Regions from separate parts of the Faecalibacterium hominis (ex Afrizal et al. 2022) genome, predicted to be linked through region 2. Evidence: a T-box and tRNA genes for the amino acid it is inferred to sense, from the RefSeq annotation. Region 2 holds a T-box; the other holds one or more tRNA genes.
What was found. A T-box is a leader RNA that pairs with one kind of tRNA and senses whether it is charged. The one in region 2 lies ahead of asnS (asparagine--tRNA ligase), so its partner is inferred to be a tRNA-Asn.

Region 1: it has a tRNA-Asn gene. The T-box ahead of asnS (asparagine--tRNA ligase) is inferred to sense a tRNA for this amino acid. The anticodon was not compared.

What each region holds. Positions count from the first base shown of each region.
Region 1 is NZ_CP186860.1:13,731-19,854, forward strand. It holds gene ACKXGA_RS00100 (sigma-70 family RNA polymerase sigma factor) at 1-265, opposite strand, end outside; gene ACKXGA_RS00105 (sigma-E processing peptidase SpoIIGA) at 611-1,477, opposite strand; tRNA gene ACKXGA_RS00110 (tRNA-Asn) at 1,969-2,045, shown strand; gene ACKXGA_RS00115 (peptidase domain-containing ABC transporter) at 2,518-4,875, shown strand; gene ACKXGA_RS00120 (microbial anti-inflammatory protein) at 4,986-5,393, shown strand; gene ACKXGA_RS00125 (endonuclease domain-containing protein) at 6,102-6,124, shown strand, end outside.
Region 2 is NZ_CP186860.1:2,406,304-2,412,427, forward strand. It holds gene ACKXGA_RS11590 (murein hydrolase activator EnvC family protein) at 1-750, opposite strand, end outside; gene ACKXGA_RS11595 (hypothetical protein) at 916-1,122, opposite strand; gene ACKXGA_RS11600 (A/G-specific adenine glycosylase) at 1,250-2,305, opposite strand; gene asnS (asparagine--tRNA ligase) at 2,474-3,862, opposite strand; T-box leader at 3,910-4,166, opposite strand; gene ACKXGA_RS11610 (hypothetical protein) at 4,330-5,814, shown strand; gene spoIIP (stage II sporulation protein P) at 5,835-6,124, opposite strand, start outside.

The sequences.
Region 1 (6,124 bases), 690 kb from region 2:
TGATCAGCCCGATGGTGCCAATGGAGATCATGTCCTCCTGTGGCACACCGCTGTTCTCGTACTTTTTGGCAAGGTAGACCACCAGCCGCAGGTTGTGGGTGATGAGGTCATCGCGCGCGGCGGCATCCCCCGCCATCATCCGGGTCAGCAGGGCCTTTTCCTGTTCCGGTGTCAGCGGCGGCGGCAGGCTGGGCCCGCCGTTGATGTAGTGGGCGGTGGAAGGGGATAATAAGTGAAAAAACAGCCATTTGATAAAATTGAACATGATGAGACCCCTTTGTAGGATAGTAATGGATAGGCTCTGTCTTTGTCCAACCTCTCAGTCGCAGGCTTCGCCGCGACAGCTCCCCTAGTAGGGGAGCCCTTGGCATGGCGGAAAGCTCGCCCTCTTTGCCAAGGCCGCCCCTATTAGGGGCGGTGGCATCCCGTAGGGATGACGGTGGGGTTTAACGCCAGCAGCGGCTCCCGGCTTAACCCCCCAGTCACCTGCGGCGACAGCCCCCCTAGTAGTGGGGCCCTTGGCATGGCGGAAAGCTCTGCCTTTCACCTGTTAGGCAACGACGACCGCCGCCAGTGGCGGAAACAGGAAGAGGTTGTATGGAAGTGCAGCCTACCCATGCGCCAGGCTGCTGACGGTTTCGCTCCCCACCAGCACTTCCCACCCATCAGGCGGCGGGGGGAGGTCGGCGAAGGCGGCATAGAGGTGCTCGGCCATGCCCTGCCCGGCGGGGGAGCCGGTGCAGCACAGGCTGGCCGGGACGGCCGGCAGGATACAGTGCCCGGCCACGGTGGTGCAGGGAACAAGGCGCACTCCCAGCGCCGGGACGGGCAGGGGAGCGGCCCCGGCAAAGTGCTGCTCCAGATAAGTACCCAGGGCGGGCGGCAGGCGGCCCTGCACGGCACCGAACCGCACCAGCACCACCGCCCGGCCCGAAAGCGGTTCCTGCACCGAAAAGCCGGTGTCGCAGAAGGCCCGGACATCCAGTGCTGTGTCTGCCACGGTGAGCCGGGCGGGGAACACCTGCCCGCCGCCCCGGCCCAGAAAGCGGAGCACCCCCTGTACAGCCAGCACCACCCCGCCCGCGCCCGCCAGCAGTGCCCCCGGCGAAAGGGGCAGGTAGATGCAGCCGTTGTTGGTCTGTGCCCCGGGCAGCAGCAGCGCCCCCGCCAGCAGCAGATTCCCCGCGCAGAACCACCCCACAAGCCGGGCAAAGCATCGGCCCCCGGGCCAGCCGTAGGCGGCGGCCACCGTGAGGGCGGCGGTTGACACTTTATATAAGAGCGCGGCAGCGTCTGGTGCTTCCGGGGCCAGCAGGGCCAACGAGGAAGCTGCCCCCGCTGCCCCGCCCAACAGCAGCCGCCCGGTCCGGCACTCCACCCCGGCCAGCAGCCCAGCCGCCAGCAGGAACAGCAGCGTGAGCGCAAAATTCGTCAGCAGCAGGACATCGAGGTAGATCACAGTCTTGATGGGCGGCACCTTCTTTCTGGTAGATATCAGTGTAGCAGGAGGTGGGGGAGAAAGAGGGCGAAGGAGAGGCTTTGCTTTTGCATAAAACCTCTCAGTCGCGGGCTTTGCCGCGACAGCTCCCCTAGTAGGGGAGCCCTTGGCATACCGTCGCGTTTTCGGGGGCTGGCGCTTCGCTCCTGTTTGCCCTGCTGGCGCAAAGTCTTTCCCTTGCGGCAGATGATGATTTTGGAGCCGAAGGCGAATCAATCGAAAAACGAATCTCCTGCCAAGGCCTCCCCTACTAGGGGAGGTGGCATCGAGCGTTAGCGATGATGACGGAGAGGTTGTATGGGAGGGACAGCCTGACCTTTCGCTGCTGCAAGGCTTTGACTGAGAGGGTTGAGCCCTTTTGAAAAACTTTTTTCACAAATTTCCAAAAAAGGCTTGCAAAAGGGAGCGGGAAGAGTTATAATACATCTCGCAGTCAATTGTGCGCTGCGCAATTGCGTTTTGAAAGATGTGCCTCTTTAGCTCAGTCGGTTAGAGCACCTGACTGTTAATCAGGGTGTCGCCTGTTCGAGTCAGGCAAGAGGCGCCATTAGGCGGCGAGGGCAACTTCGCCGCTTGTTTTTTAACCGGGTGTTGTAACCAATCTGAGACTTTTTTCACAAAATCTTCAAAATTAATGGTTTCTTAAAAAATGTCCTCTTGAAGATGCTGTCAGATTGTGGTATACTACACCCAAACCTTGGAACAGTTTTTAAACGTTCTGTGGTGATTGACTCAGATCAAAGGGTAGGCGCTCCCTTCTTTTGATAGCAGCGGACTTCTGCTTTGCCCTGGTTCTCCGCAGGGCAGGGCAAAGCAGAAGGCTATGCGCTGTTAAACCGGAGTGCAAAAAGAAAACCTTTTTCATTTGTCAGACCTACGGTCAAAACAACAGCAAACTGGGGCTTGTGTAAACAGACCGGGTGTGCTAGAATAAAAGCCGTAGTTTTGAAATAGACACAGTACATTGAAAAAGAGATCGTTTGCTTTTGGTTGTCGGTCTCTTGTAAAGGAAACATCGTATGCGTTATACCTATGTGCGGCAGCACGATTCTACGGACTGCGCGGCCGCTTCACTCGCAATGGTGTGCCTCCATTACAAAAAGGAAATCACCATCACCCGCCTGCGGGATATGATGGGAACCGACATGAAAGGCACGAACCTCGTTGGCCTGCAGAAAGCAGCCAATGAGCTGGGCTTCAGCACGGCGGCTGTCCGTGTTGACCGCGAAAACTTTTTAAGCGATTTCACACTGCCCGCAATTGCGCAGGTCATTACCGACCAGGGCTTGACCCACTTTGTGGTCATCTTCAAAAAGACGACCATCAAGGATGACGATGCCCGCCGCAAGCATGTGGTGCAGGAAGAAGAACGCAAGGCTGATGCAAGCAAAAAGTACAAATGCAAGGATTATGTCGTCATCGGCGACCCTGCAAATGAACTGAAAAAGATCAGCCTGGATGAGTTCTATAAAAACTTCACCGGCGTGCTGCTGCTGCTGAACCCCACAGCGGAGTTCAAGGGTGGCACCGGCAAGCATAAGGTGGAGGGCAAAGAGGAAGCCAAGGCAGCCCGCAACAATATGTTGAAGCGGTACATGGATCTGCTGCTTCCCCAGAAAAAGCTGTTTGCTTACGCTATTCTCAGTTCAGTGATCCTGACACTGATCGGCATCGTGTCCACCGTCTTTAATAAGGCAATCATGGACGAGGTGCTACCTTATGGGCTGAAAAACCTACTCATATCGCTCATTGTCGTGTTCAGTGTGGTCAACCTGACCAGCACGCTGCTCTCGACTGTGAGACAGTGGATCCTGATCTTTCTTTCCATTAAAATCGATATCCCGTTGATGCTGGGCTACTTCGAGCATGTGTACAAACTGCCGATGAAGTTCTTTGCATCCCGTAAGACCGGCGAGATCACCACCCGCTATTCCGATGCAAGCACCATCAAATCGGTGCTGACCAGCATTGCAATGAGCGTGGTCATGGACATTGTGATGGCCGTGGGTACAGGCTTTGTCCTGTTCCGGATGAACTCCTCGCTGTTCTCCATTACCCTGTTTACCACCGTTCTGAGCCTGCTGCTCGTCATCATCTTCAAGCAGCCCTATAAGCGGATCAATGAAGAGACGATGGTGCAGTCGGCCGTTCTGAACAGCCAGATGATCGAGAGCCTGCGCGGCATCGAGACCATCAAGTGCAACGCCTGCGAGGATCGCGAGCTGGAAGCTCTTGAGCGTGAATACATCAAGAGCCTGAAGATCAGCCTGCGTTCCAGCAAGATCAGCACCAGCCAGAGCCTGATCTCCAGCGTGATCATGACCGTGTTGAACATGGTCACCACCTATGTGGGCATCACGCAGGTGCTGAATGGCCAGCTGACGCTGGGCGGCTACATGGCGTTCAGCACCCTTTCGGGCTACTTTACTTCTCCGGTGAGCGAGCTCATCAGTATGCAGATGTCCATTCAGGAGGCTTCTATTTCCATGAAGCGACTGACGGAGATCATGGATTATGAATCCGAGCAGGACGATGACCGCGAGTACACCGAGATGGAGAGCATGGAGGGCGACATTGAGTTTAAGGATGTCACCTTCCGGTATGGCAACCGCACCCCGGCACTGGACCACATCTCCTTCACCATCCCGCAAGGGAAAAAGGTGGCGCTGGTTGGTTCTTCGGGTTCCGGCAAGTCCACCATCACCAAGCTCCTGCTCAAGTATTACGAGCCGGAGAGCGGCACCATCAGCGTGAATGGCGTTGATCTGGACGAGTACAGCAATGCATCCGTCCGCCGCTGCATTTCCTATGTCCCGCAGAACGTTGAGCTGTTCAGCAAGACGATCTTCGAGAATATACGCATCTCCCGCCCCGAGGCTACCCTCGATCAGGTACGGGAGGCGGCCAAGAAGGCCGACGCACACGAGTTCATCCGCAGGCTGCCGCTGCAGTACAACACCTATCTGGAGGAAGCCGGCAACGGCCTGTCCGGTGGTGAGAAGCAGCGCATTGCACTGGCCCGTGCGTTCCTGAAGGATTCGAGCCTTTACATCTTTGATGAATCGACCTCCAGCCTGGACTTTGGTACAGAGAATACCATCTTTGATATGATCTATAACCAGCTGGCTGACCGTTCGATGCTGATCGTGGCACACCGCCTTTCCACCATCCGTGACTGCGACCTGATTTTGGTCATGGATCACGGCCAGATCGTGGAGCGCGGCACCCATGACGAGCTGCTGGCAAAGCAGGGCAAGTATTACGAGCTCTGGAACCTGCAGCAGGGCATCTTCCGCCGCAAGAAGGAAGAGCCTGCACCCGTTGCCCCCGCGGCAGTCGTTGAAGAAGACGACGATGGCGAGGCAATGACCTATTAAGTTGCAGCCGAGTGCGCACTCGGTTACATAAATGATCTTTGGATGGATGCGCAGCCGGAAAAAGATCGCCAAAATAAGTTTTTTCATTCATTTGAAGGGAGTAATTCATTATGATGATGCCTGCAAACTACTCTGTTATCGCAGAGAACGAGATGACCTATGTCAACGGTGGCGCTAGCTTTATCGACGCTATCGGCGCTGTTACCGCTCCTATCTGGGGCATTGAGAATGTCAAGCAGTTCAACACCAACATCGTGACTCTGGTTGGCAACACCTTCCTGCAGTCCACCGTTGACCGCACCATCGGTGTCCTGTTCAGCGGCAATACCACCTGGAAGGAAGTCGGCAACATCGGCAAGAACCTGTTCGGCCACAATGTTAAGGGCGGCAAGATCGAGAAGAACAACTTTGGTGACTACGTCATGAACGCTCTGGGCATTGCTGCTGCTGTCTACAACCTGGGCGTGGCTCCCACCAAGAACACCGTCAAGGAGACTGCTGTTACCTTCACTGTCTAATTAGACGTGATCTGAAATTATGAAGCGTTGAGGAAACTGCACCGCCCTACTTGTTAGCGCGGGGCAGACAACAATGCCTCGTTATGGTGTGCCAGGAGGCGTGTGCCTCCTGGCACACCTTATTTTTATGTTGCTTATCGCGTTGCGGTAGGCAATTGTGTGTGGTAGAAGATTATGTTTATCCTTACAGGAATGCTCTTTACATAGTGACACTTTATCGCTGTGTGAGTGGCTTACCGTGAGCATCCTCACCCTCTCAGGCGCTTTGCGCCAGCTCTCCCGAAGGGAGAGCCCTTGGCATAGCGCAGTGTACGGTGGGTTTCCCTTTGCGTAGTGTGAACGCAGACTTGCCCACAGTGCAGGGAGTGAGTCATTCTGTCAAAACCTCCCACTTTGGGGGAGGTGGCAGCGCGTGTGCGCTGACGGAGAGGGTGAGCCCGGTAGAGGTATAAGCTATAGTGACACTTTATCGCTGTGTGAGTGGCTTACCGTGAGCATCCTCACCCTCTCAGGCGCTTTGCGCCAGCTCTCCCGAAGGGAGAGCCCTTGGCATAGCGCAGTGTACGGCGGGTTTCCCTTTGCGTAGTGTGAATGCAGACTTGCCCACAGTGCAGGGAGTGAATCATTCTGTCAAAACCTCCCACTTTGGGGGAGGTGGCAGCGCGTGTGCGCTGACGGAGAGGGTGAGCCCGGTAGAGGTATAAGCTGATGAAAAAGACGACAGTTGTCAA
Region 2 (6,124 bases):
GTTGACGGTAACGTTGACCGTGTGCCCGCCCGCCGAAGCGTTGTAGGCGGCGGGGATGTAGGCGCGCCAGCCGCTGCCCAGCCGGACACACTGAACGCTGCCCAGGTCGGTCTCCACAGCGGGAGCGGCCTCGCCGGTCAGGCCGGTGATGGAAAGCGCCGCTACACCGCCCTGCTCCAGCCGCTCGGTGGAAAGGGCGACCTCCGCGCTGGCCTGCAGGGTGAACCGGAAGGAGTAGCTGTACCAGCCCGTGGGCTTGGCCGGGTGCTCCACGCCCAGGTTCTTGCGGATGGCACCGGTGGTGCCGCCCTCAAACTGGGTGGCAAGATAGTCCTGTGGCAGCCGCCAGACCGTCAGCTTTGCCTTGTAATCCCCGTTGGCAGGGAAGAGAAAGTCCTCGTACTGAGAGGCCGACCCCGCAAATACGATGCTGCCGATGTCGGTCTCGATGGTCAGGGTGGTGTAGCTGGCCCAATCGGGCAGGGCGAGGGCCGGGTGTGCGTCATACAGCACGCCCAGTTTCTGCACAGTCAGGGTCTCCGGGCTGGTGAACACCTTATCGAACACGCCGCCCAGCAGCGGCACCTGCCAGCAGGAGCCGTTCACTTCCAGCGCCTGCCCGCCGAACTGCGTGTCTGCCGCCGGGCGGGACCCTTCGCCGGTAAAGGAATAGCTCACGGTCATCACCGCACCCAGCAGCACGGCAACGCCCAGAATGACACCAACAACCCACAACAAAAATCGTTTCATGGATATGTACTCCTGTTACAAAGCCGCATCCCTGCACTTGGCTCCCCTGGCAGGGGAGCTGGCCGCGCCGGAGCGGGGACTGAGAGGTTGATTAATCAATGCGGCGTATAAAAAAGCGCACCACAGCTTGCAGGGACAAGCCGGGTGCGTTTTTCAGTGTTTGGTTTATTCTGCGGCATCCTCGGCAGAAGGATCTTCTGCGGGCTGCTCTGCGGCAGGCTCAACGGTCTCGGCCTTATCCTCGCCAAACAGCAGACGCTCGTACTCGTCCAGCTCTTTTTCACGGCGGTGCAGATAGACAGCCACGGCGGCCAGCGCACCGGCCACAGCGGCCAGCGTGGCGATAACAGCGATCAGACAGGATTTCTTCATAGGACACACTCCTTTTCTGGTGGGGAACGGTGGTTCATGGAACCGGAGTTCATTTTGATAAGGCTATTATACCCGGAAAAGCAAAAAATTACAATCCGAATTGCAGAAATTTCATCAATCCGGGCAATCACAGCAATTTGGTCAGCAGCAGCTTTTTGTAGACCTTGAAGGCACCGGGCAGGGTATACGCGGCCTCCAGCTGCTCCTTTCCGGCCCAGACGCAGCCTGCGGGGGCGGGCTGCTCCGGCACAGTGAGGAAATAGCCGCTCTGGTGCCATTCGATGTGGGTGAAAATGTGCTTGGCCGCAGGCAGGGGCGTGAAATGTGCCCCTGTGCAGTCCAGCCCCAGGGCAGCAAGGCGGGCAGCGGTCTCTGCGGCGGTAAGGGTGGTATCCTCCCACAGCACCGGCTGCCACAGCCCGGCCAGCAGGCCCTTGGCCGGCCGCTGCTGGAGCAGCACCCGGCCCTCGTTCAGCACCAGCGCCACCGTGACCGGTGTGATGCGCCGGGCCTTGGGGGGCGTTTTCTGGGGCAGGGAGAGGGCGGAGCCTGCGGCCCGGGCCCGGCAGAGCGTGCCCAGCGGGCACTGCTCACACAGAGGTGCGCCGTTGGGCAGGCAGACCAGCGCGCCCAGCTCCATCAGGGCCTGATTGTAGTCTCCGGCTTTTGCGGGCGGCTGGTGCTCCATGACCCGTGCCGTGAACTCCCGCTTCACCTGCGGGTCGGTGACCAGCCGGGGGTCGTTGTAGAGCCGGGCAAACACCCGCAGAACGTTGCCGTCCACGGCGGGCACCGGGAGGCCGAAACTGATGGATGCAATGGCCCCCGCCGTGTACTCCCCGATGCCGGGCAGGGCCAGCAGGGCGTTGTAATCAGCGGGCAGCTGCCCGCCGTACTGAGCGCAGACGATCTTTGCTGCCTTCTGCAGATTGCGCACCCGGCTGTAATAACCCAGCCCCTCCCACAGCTTGTGCAGCTTTTCCTCCTCACATCCGGCCAGCGCGGGGATATCCGGCAGGGCGGCAAGGAAGCGCTCGTAGTAGGGCAGCGCCGCCGAGACCCGGGTCTGCTGCAGCATGATCTCGCTCAGCCAGACATGGTAGGGCGTGGGGTCCTCCCGGAAGGGGAGGATGCGGCGGTTGGTGTAGAACCAGTCCAACAGGGCAGGAGCGATATTTTCCACTTGTATTTATCTCCTTGTTGAAAACAACCCTCTCCGTCATTGCTCCGCAATGCCACCTCTCCCGAGGGGAGAGGCTATGCTGCCTTTATCCAAGAGCCGCAATAGGCTCCCCCTTCGGGGGAGCTGGCAAAGCCGACAGGCTTTGACTGAGAGGGTTGAATTTAATCCTTAGAAACCGTAAGCGGTGCGGGGGAAGGGCAGCACGTCACGGATGTTCTGGATGCCCGTGAGGTACATGATCATCCGCTCGAAGCCCAGGCCGTAACCGGCGTGCTCCACGCCGCCGAACTTGCGCAGGTTCAGGTACCACTCGTAGTTGGTCTTGTCCATGCCCAGCTCGTCCATGCGGGCCACCAGCTTGTCGTAGTTCTCCTCGCGCTGGCTGCCGCCGATCAGCTCGCCGATGCCGGGCACCAGCATATCAGCTGCGGCCACGGTCTTGCCGTCCGCGTTCATCTTCATGTAGAAGCTCTTGATCTCCTTGGGGTAATCGGTGACAAAGACGGGCTTCTTGAACACGACCTCGGTCAGGTAGCGCTCGTGCTCGGTCTGGATATCCACGCCCCACTCCACGGGGAACTGGAACTTCTTGTTGTTCTTCTTCAGGATCTCGATGGCCTCAGTGTAGGTGATGCGGCCGAACTCGCTGTTTGCCACCAGCTCCAGGCGCTCGATCAGGCCCTTGTCGATGAACTGGTTGAAGAAGGCCATCTCATCGGGGCAGTTGTCCAGCACGTAGCGGATGACGAACTTGGTCATGGCCTCGGCGGTGTCCATGTAGCCCTTCAGGTCGCAGAAGGCCATCTCAGGCTCGATCATCCAGAACTCGGCGGCGTGGCGGGTGGTAAAGCTCTTCTCCGCACGGAAGGTGGGGCCGAAGGTGTACACCTTGCCAAAGGCCATGGCCATGGCCTCGGCCTCCAGCTGGCCGGAAACGGTCAGGTTGACGGGCTTCTCAAAGAAGTCCTGGCTGTAATCCACGGTGCCGTCCTCGTTTTTGGGCACGTTCTGCAGGTCCAGCGTGGTGACCTGGAACATCTCACCGGCACCCTCGCAGTCGGAAGCGGTCAGCAGGGGAGAGTGGGAGTAGACGAAGCCGTTCTCCTGGAAGAACTTGTGGATGGCGTAGGCAGCCACGCTGCGCACGCGGAATGCGGCGTTGAAGGTGTTGGTGCGGGGGCGCAGGGTGGGCATGGTGCGCAGATACTCCATGCTCATCTTCTTTTTCTGCAGGGGATACTCGTCTGCGGGGCAGTCGCCCAGGATCTCCACGCTGTCGGCATTCAGCTCAAAGGGCTGCTTTGCCTGCGGGGTCAGGACGATGCGGCCCACGATGCGCAGGCTGCTGTACAGGCCGGTGTGGATGACCTCCTCGTAGTTTGCCAGCTTGCCTGCCTCCAGCACGACCTGCAGGGTCTTGAAGCAGCCGCCGTCCGACAGGGCGATGAAGCCGATGTTCTTGGAATCACGGATGTTCTTGGCCCAGCCGCACACGGTGACCACCGTGCCGTCGGCGGGAGTGTTCTTGTACAGCGAGACGATCTCAGTACGTTCCATCTTTCTTTCCTCCGATATAAAAATAAAAAGACAGCTTTGCCCTGAATTTTCAGGGCGAACAAGCTGTCTTGTAATGTCCGCGGTGCCACCTGAATTACCGGAAGTGTCCGGTCGCTCGCGCGCTCCAATAAGCGCTGCCCTGGTAACGCTGGGCTTTGCGGCGCACCTACTGGCGGCGGAATGCCGTGTTCAGCTTGCAGCTCCCGGGTGTTCGTTCGCGCACTGGCCCGCACGCGGCTCTCAGCTGCTGCCGCGCTCTCTGTAGCGTCCGGAATGCGTTACTTTTCCCGATCTTTGCTTTTCGGTAATTCTAAAAATAGCACAGCAGCACCGGTTTGTCAATCGGCTTTTTGTGGAAAAACGGTTGAATTCTGCCGGAAAGGATGATATTATTTATCCTGTTATAGTATGTGCATTGCACAAAACGGAACAAACATGAAGATTGGCTTTGTCCTGAGGAGTAGAGCATGAACGAAAATCAAACCACTTACCCCACCGGCGCACAGGATGAGGAAGAGATCGACCTCGTCGCGCTCATGGTGACCCTTCTGCACAAGCTCAAGCCCATCCTGCTGACCGCGGTTGTCTGTGCTGTGATCGCTGGCGGCCTTGCCGGGGTAAAGATCCTGCGCGGCGGCGCTGTTTCGGCAGAAGATCAGGTTGCTTATGAAGAGGCTCTGGCTGAGTATCAGCAGAAAGAGAAGGATTATGAGTTTGCTGTGCAGCAGTACGAGCTGACGGCGAAGAGCAACGAGGATGCGCAGTCTAGTGTGCAGGAAGCACTGAAACAGGCACAGGACTATGCAGAAAAGTCGCTGCTAAAAAATCTGGACGTTTATAATGTCTGGACGGCGCAGGCTGACCTTTATATTGACAGCGGCTACAAAATCCAGCCGGGTTCTGCGTATCAGAATGTTGACCCGACCGGTGCGTTGCTGGCTGCATATCAGAAACAGCTGGTCAGCGGTGACTCCATGAATGCTGCCGCTGATGCCGTAGGGGTAGATGTGCGCTACCTGAAGGGCGTGGTCACGGTAGAACTTTCCCAGAACGACAGTGGCGAGTATAACGGCGTGATGACCTTGCAGGCGTATGCTGCAGATCAGCAGACCGCAGAGAAAATTCTGAACGCGCTGCTGGGTCGTCTGGATCTGATCCATGATAAAGCGGCAGCTGCTGTGTGCAGCCACAGTGTACGCGTGATTGATCAGAGCGTGACACAGGGGGTCTCCACGGAACTGCGTGCGTTGCAGCAGACGAGCAATGAAGATGTTCAGAATCTGCAGAGCCAGCTGGTGGAACTGCAGAGTGCCCGTCAGGCGCTGGATGACAATCTGGCTTCTGCTAAGAGTACTTGGGAGAGTGCGGAGGAGCCCGCACTGGGCGGCGGCGCTGCCTCCTCGGTGGCAAAGTACCTGCTCATTGGCTTCCTGCTGGGTGCTGTTCTGGCCTGCGGCGTGGTTGTGGTCAGGTTCCTGCTGGACGGCATGGTCTACTCGGCCAGCGAGCTGAACCGCTCCACCGGCCTGCCCGTGCTGGGCGCGCTGGCCAGCGACCGCACCAAGAAAGCCGGAAAGCTGGATGCAAAGCTCTATCAGATGGAGGGCCGCCCCGATGGCAGCGCGGACGCTGAGATGCTCTGCCTGATGGCTCAGACCATCCGCAGCCGCGCCCCGGAGGCGAAGAATATTCTGGTTACCGGCGATCTGCCTGCGGACCAGCTGGAAGCACTGGCCGCTGCCCTGCAGGCCACGGAACCCCTGCGCGGCCAGAGCGTGACCGCCGCCGAGAGCATCCTCAAGGCCGCTGCCACCGTGCCCCATGTGGTGGCTGCCGATGCCATTGTGCTGGCTGCCGACTGCACGGTCACCCGCACCGATGCCGTGCGGGAGCAGAACGAGAAGATCGTTCGGCTGGGCAAGCAGATCCTGGGCTGCATCGTATACGAATAAGCAATCAAAAATGCCGCTGGTCAGCCAGCGGCATTTTTGATTGCCTGGATCAGCCCATTGGCCGCCAGCTGCCCGGCATAGAGGGCCTCGTTCAGGTTGTTGCCGTGCCCGCCGATTTCAATGAGCAGACTGCCGGGGGTCAGATCCTGATTGTAGAACCGATAGCTGAACAGGACCGGGCGGGTGAAACCGGGGAACGACCACTCCATGGCGTTTTCCCAGGCGGCGGCAAAGCGGAGGTTGAGCCGGTAGTTGGGCAGGCTGACCGTGGTGCCGTTGTCGCACCCGCAGATGATCATCACCTGCGCCG